One region of the Paenibacillus sp. FSL P4-0184 genome, then DNA from elsewhere that is predicted to be linked to it. Evidence: predicted binding sites of a transcription regulator. Region 1 holds the regulator's gene; each other region holds the start of a gene.
What was found. Region 1 encodes Rex, which represses fermentation and respiration genes when NADH is low (regulators of the CRP and FNR family bind a similar motif). Its sites were predicted from a motif close to TTGTGAAATATTTCACAA; they were not measured.
Positions count from the first base shown of each region.

Region 2: the regulator Rex is predicted to act here: its motif matches at 1,805-1,822, upstream of nirB (nitrite reductase large subunit NirB).
Region 3: the regulator Rex is predicted to act here: its motif matches at 1,816-1,833, upstream of MKY52_RS19505 (polymer-forming cytoskeletal protein).
Region 4: the regulator Rex is predicted to act here: its motif matches at 1,274-1,291, upstream of MKY52_RS09375 (cytochrome ubiquinol oxidase subunit I).

Region 1 is NZ_JBBORN010000001.1:4,270,335-4,273,550, reverse strand. Features, by position in the region: gene MKY52_RS18755 (cell wall elongation regulator TseB-like domain-containing protein) at 1-170, opposite strand, end outside; gene MKY52_RS18750 (amidohydrolase) at 340-1,641, opposite strand; gene MKY52_RS18745 (redox-sensing transcriptional repressor Rex) at 1,628-2,281, opposite strand; gene dinG (ATP-dependent DNA helicase DinG) at 2,413-3,216, opposite strand, start outside.
Region 2 is NZ_JBBORN010000001.1:3,975,291-3,978,506, reverse strand. Features, by position in the region: gene nirB (nitrite reductase large subunit NirB) at 1-1,698, opposite strand, end outside; gene MKY52_RS17360 (hypothetical protein) at 1,917-2,627, opposite strand; gene ric (iron-sulfur cluster repair di-iron protein) at 3,035-3,216, opposite strand, start outside.
Region 3 is NZ_JBBORN010000001.1:4,441,570-4,444,785, forward strand. Features, by position in the region: gene MKY52_RS19495 (MFS transporter) at 1-619, opposite strand, end outside; gene MKY52_RS19500 (LacI family DNA-binding transcriptional regulator) at 669-1,580, opposite strand; gene MKY52_RS19505 (polymer-forming cytoskeletal protein) at 1,892-2,443, shown strand; gene MKY52_RS19510 (hypothetical protein) at 2,582-2,827, shown strand; gene MKY52_RS19515 (histidine phosphatase family protein) at 2,892-3,216, opposite strand, start outside.
Region 4 is NZ_JBBORN010000001.1:2,168,930-2,172,145, forward strand. Features, by position in the region: gene MKY52_RS09360 (S1C family serine protease) at 1-238, shown strand, start outside; gene MKY52_RS09365 (cold-shock protein) at 658-858, shown strand; gene MKY52_RS09370 (cold-shock protein) at 951-1,181, shown strand; gene MKY52_RS09375 (cytochrome ubiquinol oxidase subunit I) at 1,405-2,799, shown strand; gene cydB (cytochrome d ubiquinol oxidase subunit II) at 2,796-3,216, shown strand, end outside.

The DNA.
Region 1 (3,216 bases):
TGCGCTTTGGTTACCTCTGTCAGACCAGCACTGGTTTTAGCGACATCCTTAGCGATATCTCGCTCGTTCCATTGATCTTTCATAATATAAGCATAGAACTGGATAAGTCCGAACAGAAGGAGCAGAATCAGAACTGACCCCAGGAGGATCCATTTTTTCCTTTTCTTCAAGGTACAGCTCCCTTTCTAGTAATATATCTTTTTTGATTATATAACACACCTGTGTGTTTATCCAAAGTTTCATATCCAATTCAATGATCTAATTATCAGAAACACAAAAGGCTGTAACTTTGCAATCGCAGAAAGTCACAGCCTTTCAGTTATTCGTTATGATCTTAGACTACCGTTTAAGCAGTCCATCAAATGATTCTTGTGCCTTACGACGGATTGCTTCCTCATCTAGCGTTACACATTCTCCGTGTTTTACAACCTGTTTACCATTCACCCATACATGCTCAACATCCTTGGCACTGGCAGAGTATACAGCATGAGACAACAGATCTGTGTGTGGTAGCAAATGCGGCTGGTCTATATCAATCGCGATAAAGTCCGCTTTCATGCCAACAGCGAGTCTACCCACATCATTTAAAAAGATAGACTTTGCGCCATACTCTGTAGCTATACGCAGCGCTTCCGGAGCTGGAACAGCCGTCGGATCACCACTTACACCTTTATGGATGAGGGCTGCAAGACGCATCTCTTCAAACATATCCAGGTTATTATTGCTTGCCGCACCATCTGTACCCAGTGATACCTTCACACCAGCCTTTAGAAGATCCGTAACCCGAGCCACTCCACTAGCAAGTTTCAGATTACTTCCTGGGTTATGAGACACGCCTACATCATGACGCGCCAGTATCTCGATCTCTTCATCATTCAAATGAACGCCATGTGCAACAATAGACGGACGTGTGAACATTCCAAGCTTCTCTAAATGCGCTACTGGCCGAAGTCCGTAATCCACCACATTCTGCTCCACTTCGCGTTTGGTCTCGGACATATGGGTATGCATCGGTAAATCCAAATCATGTGCCGCTTGAACAAACTTAACAAAGAAGTCCGGTGGGCAAGTATATGGGGCGTGTGGCGAGATCATCGTCGTAATTCTACCATCAGCCTTACCATGCCAATTTCGTGCAAAAGAAATCGCTTCCGCAAGCTTGTGATTTTGTACTTCCTCTGGGCATAATCCGATTACGCCTCTCATCAATACGGAACGGATGCCTGATAATTCGACTACCTCTGCTACTCGATCCATATGATCATACATATCCAAGAAGGTTGTAGTACCACCTTTTAGCATTTCCAGTACCGACAAGGAGGTTCCCCAGTATACATCTTCTCCAGTGAATTTCGCTTCCATCGGCCACATCTTCTCTTGAAGCCACACCTGAAGTGCTAAATCATCTCCATAACCACGAAGCAATGACATTGCCGCATGGCCATGTGTGTTTACCAGACCTGGCATAAACAGCAGACGACTGCCATCAACAACTTGCACATCATCTTCCATTAAAGGCTCTTCTTTTCCTATGTAAGTGATCAAATCATCTTCAATAGTCATATATCCATTCAGAACCGGCTCATCCGTTCCCGGAATAAGAAAACGCCCGCCCTTAATAATCGTTTTACTGCTCTTCATTTCCGGTTTCTTCCTTTCCGTCTTTCAAATAATAAGCAAGGCTTTGCAAATCCGTTGTAAAATCGGCAGCATGAACCCGGATATTCGATGGTGTTTTTAGAATCACTGGTGCAAAATTCAAAATCGCCTCGATGCCAGACTCAATGAGAATATCTGCTACATTCTGCGCTTCTGAATCAGGCACAGTAATTATCCCAATTCGAATACCTTGCTCACGAATCGTCTGACCAAGCTCCTCCATCGGTTGAACGGTAAGAGAGTTGATTTTCCGCCCTACCTTAGGTGCATAGGAGTCAAATATAGCGGTAATCTTCATAGTATCTTTCAGATAAGCATTGTAATTAGATAATGCATGTCCAAGGTTACCGGCACCTACTAAAGCCACATTCAATTGTTGATCCAGCTTCAGAATATGACGGATTTTTTCAATAAGATAAGTTACGTCATACCCGATACCTTTTCTACCAAAGTCTCCAAAATAAGCTAAATCTTTACGAATTTGAGCAGGATTCAAATCAAGTTTTTGTCCTAGTTCTTGTGAGGAAACGGTTAATATTTCACGTTTCTGGAGATCATTCAAGAAACGCAAGTACACAGGAAGTCTGCGAACAACGGCTTCTGATATTTTATCCGATTTCATAATTTACCTCCTAATTTAAGTGATATTCTGTTCAAATCCTATCGAAATATCTGCACCTCGTCTCAAGGAAGAGCGGTATTCTTATACCGCCCTTCCTTGTAGAGTGATTAATAAGATCGATGACGTTCTTTTCAAGAAACGCCTCCGTCTTCCAACCACTCCGCTATACGAGGAACCATTTGATCCGTAAGCATATGCTCCATTTTCGGGCCAGGCAACGAATAGAGGAAATACTTCCCATAGTGAGATTCGATCACCCTTGTGTCATACACAATAACAATACCCCGATCTTGCGCTGTCCGTACCAGCCTCCCAAATCCTTGCTTGAAGCGAATAACCGCCTGAGGAACAGACAACTTCATAAACGGATTCTTTTTCTGGGCTTGTAATAACTCAGACTTCGCTTCCGCTAGGGGGTGGTTTGGCGGTTGAAATGGGAGTCTCACGATGGCCAAGCATGTTAATGCTTCACCTGGAATATCTACACCCTCCCAAAAGCTGCTTGTTCCTAACAGTACAGAAGCTGCACTGTCCTGAAAACGGCGGATCAGCTTGCTACGGCTGCCCCCCTCCACGCCTTGACCTAACACCGTGATCTCTTGTGAGGCTAGAGCCTCTTTCAGAGGATCGTAAACCTGGCGTAGCATCTTGTAAGAAGTAAACAGGACAAGCATCCGCCCACGTGTTGTAATAGCTGCTTCTGCTAGTGACTGTACGAGTGTATCGACAAATCGGGCATCGCCTACACTACCCTTCACACTTGGGAAATCCCGCGGAATAACTAACAGCGCCTGCTCCCGATACTTAAAGGGAGAAGGCAGGAGTGATGTCATCAGACGCCCCTCTTCCGCAGCTTCATTAAGTCCGAGATTATCAATCATAAACTGGAAAGATTTATCGACAGAGAGTGTCGCCGAAGTTAGTACGATACTTTT
Region 2 (3,216 bases), 300 kb from region 1:
CACGGTGTAGGTTCCATCTTTTTGAATATTCGCACCCATTCTTTCATTTACAAATCGGGATTCTTTCTCATCTTGATGGGTATCAGGGTTCATCATCCCTAGATAATAGTTAATCGCCGGACGACACTTAGAGCAGCCTTCCTCTTGTTTCCAACCGAGTACATTCATGACCTCTTTTGTTGTTTTAAGACCTTTAGCTGTAATTTCAGCAACAATTTCATCACGGCTAAGCGTTGTGCACCCACAAATACCTTGCTTAGCAGCTTGCTGGAAACTGTCACCTAAGACAAATTGCAGGATTTGTTCTACTACGGGTTTACAACCACCACAAGAGCGAGTAGCGCCAGTGCATGCTTTGATCTCATCCACAGTAGTAAAACCATGTTCAGTAACAGCATCTACGATCGCTTTTTTAGTTACACCATTGCAGCCGCAGACAATTTCTTCGTCCGCCATTGCTTCCACGGATGTGCTCTTCTTAGCTCCGCCACCGCAGCAGCCTGTTCCCATAACCTCCGTATAAATCTCATCGGTCATTACTGCGCCTTGTTTTACTAACTTTTGAAGATTCGCAGACTCCGTCACATCACCGAATAAGACCGCACCGACAATCACATTATTTTTGAGCAAAATTTTCTTATAAGTTTTCTTCCATTCATCTTTGCTTGAGATCACAGTGTGTTCAGTAGAATCCAAAAACTCACCTGCAGAAAATACATCCACCCCAGATATTTTAAGCTTCGTGGAAACAATCGAACCTTCATAAGGCTTGGTATCGCTACCACATAAATGTTTAGCTAGAACCATGCCTTGTTCAAATAGTGGAGCCACCAGTCCGTAACACATACCGCGATGCTCAGCACATTCGCCGATGGAATATACATTCTGCATGGAAGTTTGCAAATAATCATCCACCACGATCCCACGATTTACGGAGATTCCGCTATGTTTTGCCAATGTCACGTTCGGTTTGATTCCAACAGCCATTACCACAAAATCTGCAGCAAGCGTACTGCCATCACTAAAACGCAATCCACTTACTCTCTGTTCCCCGCTCAATTCTACCGTTTGTTTGCCCATAGCAAATTTCACGCCTTGACGCTCCAGCTCAGCTTGCAGCATCGAGGAGGCATTCCGATCAAGCTGACGCTCCATCAGATCTTCCATCAAATGAACTACGGTAACATCCATACCAAGGTTCACAAGACCTTTTGCCGCTTCCAACCCAAGCAAACCTCCGCCGATAACAGCTGCTTTGCTGTATTGTTTGGCCGCTGCCAGCATCGCATCACAGTCTGAAATGTCCCGGAATCCTACAACGCCCTCTTTATCACTGCCAGGTACAGGTAAAATAAACGAATTCGAGCCTGTCGCAATAATTACCTTGTCGTAGGGGACTATCATCCCACTATCCGTAACAACTTGCTTCGAGCCTTCATCAATTCGTGTGACCGTTGTTCCCGTGTGTAGAGTTATATTATTGTCTTCATACCAATTCCAGTCGTTTAGGATGATATCATTAAGGCTCTTACTTCCTTCAAGAACATAAGACAACATGATCCGATTGTAATTGGGGTGAGGTTCACTTCCAAAAACCGTGATGTCATAAGCTCCACCCAGCTTCAATATCTGCTCAATCGTACCTATGCCTGCCATACCGTTGCCGACTAATACTAGTTTTTCTCTTATCGTTGTCATGGTTAGGTGCCTCCTCAAGCTTATGAATACCTGATCAATTTCTCTTCTACATATTGGAATTATACGGTTCAAATTCAAGTCGTCATTGTGATTGCAGTCACTTCAATTGTGAATATTTTCACACTTTAGTGTACTGATAATTGTTAGATATCTTTTCCACATAAAAAGCCCGATTAACGATTCTGAACAACCGTTGATCTGGCTTAATGTACGATTTTTTAGCGTAAAGTCAATAAAATCTCCAATTCATCTTGAGCCCTGAGCTTCATATCCATTCCATCATCGAGTAGTTGTTTTCCGTTCACCTTCAGCTTCCATTCTTCATTACTAAGAGGAGTATAATCGTCGACGGAAAGCACCTTTTTATTGTCATCGGCCAAATGTACGCTGCTACAGCTTTTGAGCAAATCTCTTACAGTTAAATCCTCTTTAAATAACATAATATACGTATGATGCAAGTCTACTTCTACACTTCCACCGTTCAAGGTCAGCCTTACAGTTTGAAGTGGTGCTTGATGGTCCTTCGACTTCGCGGTGAAGACTAGCTGTGAATCATACCCTACAGTATTATTCCAATCCGCATTCCCAATGATTTGACCGCCCATCTGAAGCTCCCAAACCATTCCCGCCTCTAGCGAAAAATCCTTTACCGAAACAATGCTTGAGTTATCCTCAGCAAATGTGACAACATTACTACCTTTCAGTAGCTCCATGATCGATATTCCATTTCTATAACTCCCACTAAGTAACCTATCTGATGGTTTAGTAAGCAGTTCATTATCACCAACCCTTATCGATATTGTCGGTCCCTCTGATCCTGCCACACCATTATTAGCATTACTATTGCCGTCATTGTTAGTAGAGCATCCACCTATTATGAATACAATGACTAATCCTAACATCAATTTCCACAAAGATCGCATGGGCATCCTGGCACCGCCTTGTCCCGCCTAATGACCATATAGCGTCTCAGGCTTGTAAAGTTATGTATACTGTCTTTTTAAGGATAACTTAAACAAGCCATGTTCTCAAATAAGTAATAATAAGCTTACTTCTCAGTACCTTTAATTATCTCCCCAATGATATTAAAAATTGGCAAAAAACTTTGAAAGCTAACCTTTATTCCCCTCTTTTTGCTCATTCGGCGCTATCTCGTAGTCCGCGTTTAAGCATCCTTCCGCCAACCTGCCTGCCATCCATCCATCAATCGATCTTACCCATATTTTTCACGATCATTTCTTCTACCTTTTTCAACGGAGTTATCCGCTTTTCTGTACATTCTATAATTCCCTATAAAAAAAGCCCCCTAAGGGACTCTTTAGAACACTATTCATCTTCACTGAAACCTAGGGAACAATATATTATTCTCCAAATGAACGTGTTCAAAAGTCATACTCTCCAGCTCTTCCAGCCGGGCATATGTCAATCGATAGGTAGTGCAAGCATGCGCCGGTGGAGTGAAATCATCTGTTATACTACGTATTTTTCTCAAAATATCGCCCGCACCATCATGCTCAC
Region 3 (3,216 bases), 170 kb from region 1:
GAAGGGAGCGGACAGCAAGAACTAGTAGAAAGGAAACGAAAAATGTAGCTCCATCAAATAATATGGCATCTGCCGCTCCAAAACTCGCTACAAAAATACCTCCAGCGGAATACCCAATCGTCCGAAAGACATTCTCTGACAGGTTCAGAATCCCGACTGCTTTTTGTACATGTTCTTTTCCAACTACAGTGGTAATTGAAGCTTGATACGCAGGGGATTGGAATAATGCTGAGACTGTCGTAAGTCCCGTTAATATGGCCACGATAATGAATGATGTAGAAGACATGGAAATGGCCAAAGCAAGCGTAACTGCTAGACCGCAGCTTATCAAATCAGTGATTAACATAATACTTCTGCGATTGATCCTGTCTGCGAGTGTGCCTCCTATCGATCCGAGTAAAGAACTGAGCAATAAATTGATTATCGTAATAATGGCAATCATTTTAGCGCTTCCGGTCGTCTGAAGTACCCATAAACTTAAAGCAATGCTGTGAAAGGTATTTCCAAACAAAGAAATGGAATAGGAGCTGAGTAGCAGCATAAATCTCCGGTTTCCCCAAAGGGTTGGATAGGATTGAGCGGTGGTGGATGCATGTTTTGCTAATACAGGATCTGTCATGGGTAACTCTCCTCTCAACTTAAACGCTTAAGTGAATATCGAAAAAAAATTAATCAACAAAATAACGATTATTCTCTTGTTTGGAGTAGTCAGGACGATGTAATAACTCCTGCATTAGTTCAAAAGCAGTGGCTGATTTATCCCCAGTGAATATGAATTTCTGAACGTCTTCTCCAAGCATTTCTGGGCAATTACAGGTACATAGAACAGAAAGACGTGCGAATACCCCGGATTTTTCAACACAACTTCCGATAAACTCATTAATAATTATGGCCTCTTTGTAGATCCCCTCCGATAAGATTGTATTCAATTCTTTCATATTTTGAACTTTGAATATTGCTTTCTCAGGTAAAGGAAGACTATCTTGGATAAAGTTAGTGAGCAGGGAGTTATTGAAGCTCTCCATAATTAAACAAACCTGTGAAAGATCCTCCGGCATTACCTTTTGTAGAGCTGAACGATAATTGTAAAGAACTTGCTTAAACAGCTTATCTTCAATCATGCTGTCGATCAAAATCAAGGGGATACCTTCTACAAAATGATTGGAAATCGAATAGAAGGATTCATCGTGCACATCGATCAGAAAGACGGCTTCGAGCTTTCTTTCGACGATGATATTCAGAGAAGGATGGTCAGTACCAAGAGAATATAGCAGCGTATGATATCCGGCATCCGTTAAACGCTGTTCCAAAGCACGAATAAATGTGAATTGGGCATAGAGTTTCCAAGTTGGCATATAAGCAGAATTATGGACAAGTACCCCTACTAATCCCGTTTTTTTATTGGCAAGCGAACGGGCTGCTAGATTAGGAATGTAATGAAGTTCTTCGGCAAGTGACAGAATTTGATTGCGGGTCTTCTCAGGAATGGTTTGGTTATCGACGCGGTTCAGAACATAGCTTACAGTCGCAACGGAGACATTAGCTTGTAGCGCGATGTCTTTCATTGTAGTTTTTTTCACCAGTAAACTTCTCCCTTGCTGAGATATTTATTTCCAAATATTATCATTAACACTTGAAAAGAGTCAACGATTGACTTTATACCAAGAAGCAAATGATGCTTGTGTTCATTTTTATAATTTGGGTAAATAGATTTAAGAACCTAAATCAGTCAGCGAGAAGAGGTGTGACTCATGGGAACGAATCTTAATCGGGAAGAGCGCGCGCTGTGAAACCGCTTTAGATACTGACACAAATTTGTGAAATTATTCACTTAATTATTAAGAATTTTAATATATAATTAATTCATAATCAAAATTAGGGGGAATCGAAAATGAGACTATTTAAAATGATTTTAGTGGCTGGGGTTTCGGTAGCAGTATTGGCAGGTTGTGGAGCAAATGAGGATAAAGCAAACAATTCGGCGGCAACTTCAGCTCCGGCTGCTGAGCAGACAGATGCTGTCACTACAGCTTCGATCGTGAATCAAGCAGATGCATTTACTAAGGCTGTTAGCAAAGATGGAAACTGGATTGTTGCGATTCTAAATGATGTAACGATTCCTGATGAGGTTGTTGTAGCTGGAGAATTCCGTAATAAAGGAGCCGCAGATGGCGACATCTACCGTAAGATTGCCCTTTATTCGCAAGATGCTGATCACAAGATCACTGCTACTTATACACTAACCGTACCAAAGTTTACAGTACAAAGTGAGAATTTGAAAGTTGAAGGCGGAACGATTAAAGGCGATGTTTATGTAGAAGCGAAAGGCTTTACTCTGCCTGAAACCGCCACTATTGATGGTAACCTCTACTTCGCAAGCGAAGATCTGAAAACATCAGCTGTTATTGATGGAAAAGTGACTGGAACAACAGAAGTTAAATAATTTCGTAATCAACTTATACAGTAGAAGCCAATCCATAGACTATGGGTTGGCTTTTTTCTTTTTGTGATTATGTGATCTTCAGTTGATTTTCTTAATATTGAACTTATAATATTACTACCACTACTAGGAGGAACACATATGTCTAAGGAGTATTCACGCACATATATCGAAAGTGTAAAACTTGAAATGTTAAATAGATTGGGACTTAAGCAAGTGTTTTTTAAGGAGCAAATAGGTGACGGCCTGATTTTTGAAGCGGTTGGTTTTGATAAAGGGAGCAAGCATCGTTTTTGTGTTAGACCGAAGACGAAAACAATTGACGAATTTATTTCAGGAAAATGGATGAAGGTCCGCAGCTTTACAATCAAAAGTGTGGAAATTTAAAATTCAAGTCTAAAAAGGGAACCCCATTTAAATCGGAGTTTCCTTTTTTATTTTTGAGAAGGATTCATTGATAATGTGAAGTATCGCCGTACAGATCGATGGTTGTATGGTTGTCAGTTAGGGTTACTTTACACAATGCTGTAGAGAGAATATCCGGTAGTTCCCCTAATTCCTGCAATGATTTATTGAGAAAATGAGCCATAATTACTTTCAGGGTCATCCGATGCGTGACAATAAGTACCTCATGTCCTTCATTATCGTTAATGATACGCTCAATAGTCGGCGTTACTCTTTGTTCAAGCTGACTATAGGTCTCACCTGGGGCTAGAGGAATAAAAAGATCAGGTCTGGTGAAAAAATGGGTGTACTGTAATGGATATTCTTGTTCA
Region 4 (3,216 bases), 2.1 Mb from region 1:
GAACAATGTTAAGGATGGGGTTGTCGTTCTGGATGCTGTTGGACCTGCACAAGAAGCGGGAATACAGTTCAATGATGTAATTACGAAATTTAATGATGAACCGATTACATCCACGCTTTCCCTTCGCAAGTATTTATATAATCAGACGAAGATTGGTGAGGATCTGAAGATTACCTATTATCGAAATGGGAAAGTCAATCAGACTACAGTAAAACTTCTTGAAAAACCAGAGGAATAATATGCTGGAAGTCGGCATATAATGATATAGCAGTAATGACAAGTAGAGCGGACTACCCCTTCAGTTGAGAAGGTAGAGCTTCCTGAAATAGCGATACTCTGTATCGCTATCGGGGATCTATTTCTTCTAAAGTTTTGATAAATATGGCAATTATAAGCTGATTTAATCAATTTTGGGCTGACTGGCAACCCTTACATTGGAAGGTAATACTTATTAGGGTAGAAACGGATATATACGGATGCCAGCTTGCCTTTGCTAATCAGGTGTGGTAATATGATATCAATCATACATTTAGTCCCTAATTTTCGCATTGAAAAGGGCTGTTATATTTGGTAATACAACCTTTTTCAATGTGTGAATTTTTTCTTTGTTTGAAGATAAAAAGAACATATTAATTTAAATTTGTGGAGGTAACACACATGCAAACAGGTACAGTTAAATGGTTCAACGCAGAAAAAGGATTCGGATTTATCGAAGTTGAAGGCGGAAGCGACGTATTCGTTCACTTCAGCGCAATCACTGGCGACGGCTTCAAAACTTTGGACGAAGGCCAACGCGTTGAATTCAACGTTGTTCAAGGCAACCGTGGACCACAAGCCGAAAACGTTGTAAAACTGTAATAATAGAAGAAACCGTCCCAGCTTGTGAAAGTTGGGACGGTCTTTTTATATCTAGTTAGTCACTATTGACTTACAGGATGGGAGGAACGGCAATGAACTACCGGAAGAAACCTTTGGAAGAAATACCGGAAGAAAATACCGCGATTTGGGCGTGTACCAATGATGGATGCAACGGATGGATGAGGGATAATTTCGCATTTGAACATGCGCCTTCTTGCCGTCTATGTGACTCTCCAATGGTTCGCAGCACGAAGATGCTACCACAATTGCTTAATTCGAATGGCGATCTCAAATCGCTGAAGAAGGGTATTTCCATTACCTAACCAATGCCTTTATGAGTCAAGCTTGTTATAGAGCAGTGAACAACTTCAAGACGGTCAAACCGTCTTATTTTTTTTGCTTTTTTTAAGGTAAATTGTGATTTTTGTCACAAATCATTTGAATTTCACCGTTAAAAGTACCCCTTTGTGTGACATTTATCACAAAACGACGTCTAAATTTTTGACACAATATAATTAACGAAAAGGGGAGAAGGAAGGGAAAAATATGGATACAGTAATGCTGTCGCGTATACAATTTGCGTCGACGACAATATTCCACTATTTCTTTGTACCGGTATCAATCGGACTAGCGCTCTTGATTGCGATCATGGAGACCATGTACGTTAGAAAAGGCAATGAAGAGTACAAAAGAATGGCACAGTTCTGGGGAAAGCTGTTTCTCATCAACTTTGCAGTAGGGGTAGTTACAGGTATTTTGCAGGAATTTCAGTTCGGGATGAACTGGTCTGATTATTCACGTTTTGTGGGTGATGTCTTCGGGGCTCCGCTTGCAGTTGAAGCATTGGCAGCCTTTTTTCTGGAGTCTACTTTTATTGGCATCTGGATATTCGGCTGGGACAAAGTGTCCAAAAGAGTGCACTTGTTATCCATCTGGCTGGTAGCATTTGGTACGATGTTATCCGCTTTCTGGATTCTAGCAGCGAACTCCTTTATGCAGCACCCTGTGGGATTTGAGATAAATAATGGACGTGCAGAAATGAATGATTTCTTCGCGCTCATTACGAATGGACAATTGCTGGTTGAATTCCCGCACACGGTTCTTGCTGCGTATGCAACAGGCGCCTTCCTTGTAACGGGTATTAGTGCGTATAAGATATTGAAGAAACAAGATGTATCTTTCTTTAAGAAATCTTTTCAAATTGCAGCAATCGTAGGTATCATTTCTTCTATTGGTGTAGCCGTGGCAGGCCATGCGCAAGCACAGTATTTGGTTGAGACTCAACCTATGAAGATGGCGGCTTCAGAAGGATTGTGGGGTAAGAGTGGAGACCCGGCACCTTGGACCGTATGGGCAAACATTGATCCTGAGAAGCAAGAAAGTACTGGAGAATTTCAAATTCCGTATATGCTGAGCTTCCTTTCATACAGTAAATTTTCCGGTGAAGTTAAAGGTATGCTTGAACTGCAAGCTGAGTATGAGCAAACCTATGGCCCCGGTGACTATATCCCGCCTGTACGTACGACATTCTGGAGTTTCCGGATCATGGTTCTAGCAGGAACATTGATGATTGTACTGGGTATGTACGCAATGTATTTAATGTGGCGCAAAAAGATGGACCGTCCAAACACTTGGTTTATGCGGTTTATGTTATGGGGACTATTGCTTCCTCCAATCGCGAATACAGCGGGTTGGGTCATGACCGAATTCGGGCGTCAGCCATGGACGGTATTCGGACTGATGACAACGGAAGACAGTGTGTCGCCTAATATTACGAGTGGTCAGGTTCTATTCTCTGTTATTTCCTTTACAGCGATTTACGCCATTCTCGGATTAGTTCTAATTGGTTTGTTTATGAAAGTGATTAAAAAAGGTCCTTATGCGATGGATAACGATCACGGGGATTCGCATGATCCATATAACGAGGAGGGCGCCCAATGATGTCTCTTAATGAATTGTGGTTTGTGCTCATTGCAGTTCTGTTTATAGGGTTCTTCTTCCTGGAGGGTTTCGATTTCGGCGTAGGGATGGAAACACAAATTCTCGCTAAGAATGATACAGAGCGCCGGATTCTGATTAACTCGATCGGACCCTTCTGGGATGGAAACGAGGTATGGCTAATTACTGCTGCAGGTGCAATGTTTGCGGCTTTCCCTGAGTGGTATGCAACGTTGTTTAGCGGATTTTACATTCCCTTTGTCTTTGCTTTATTAGCTTTGATTGCACGTGGTGTTGCTTTTGAATTTAGAGGTAAACGGGATTCCGTAGCTTGGAAAAAAACTTGGGATGTGTGTATCTTTTTCGGCAGCTTCCTCCCACCGTTCCTCCTAGCTGTGGTGTTCGCCAGCTTCATCAAAG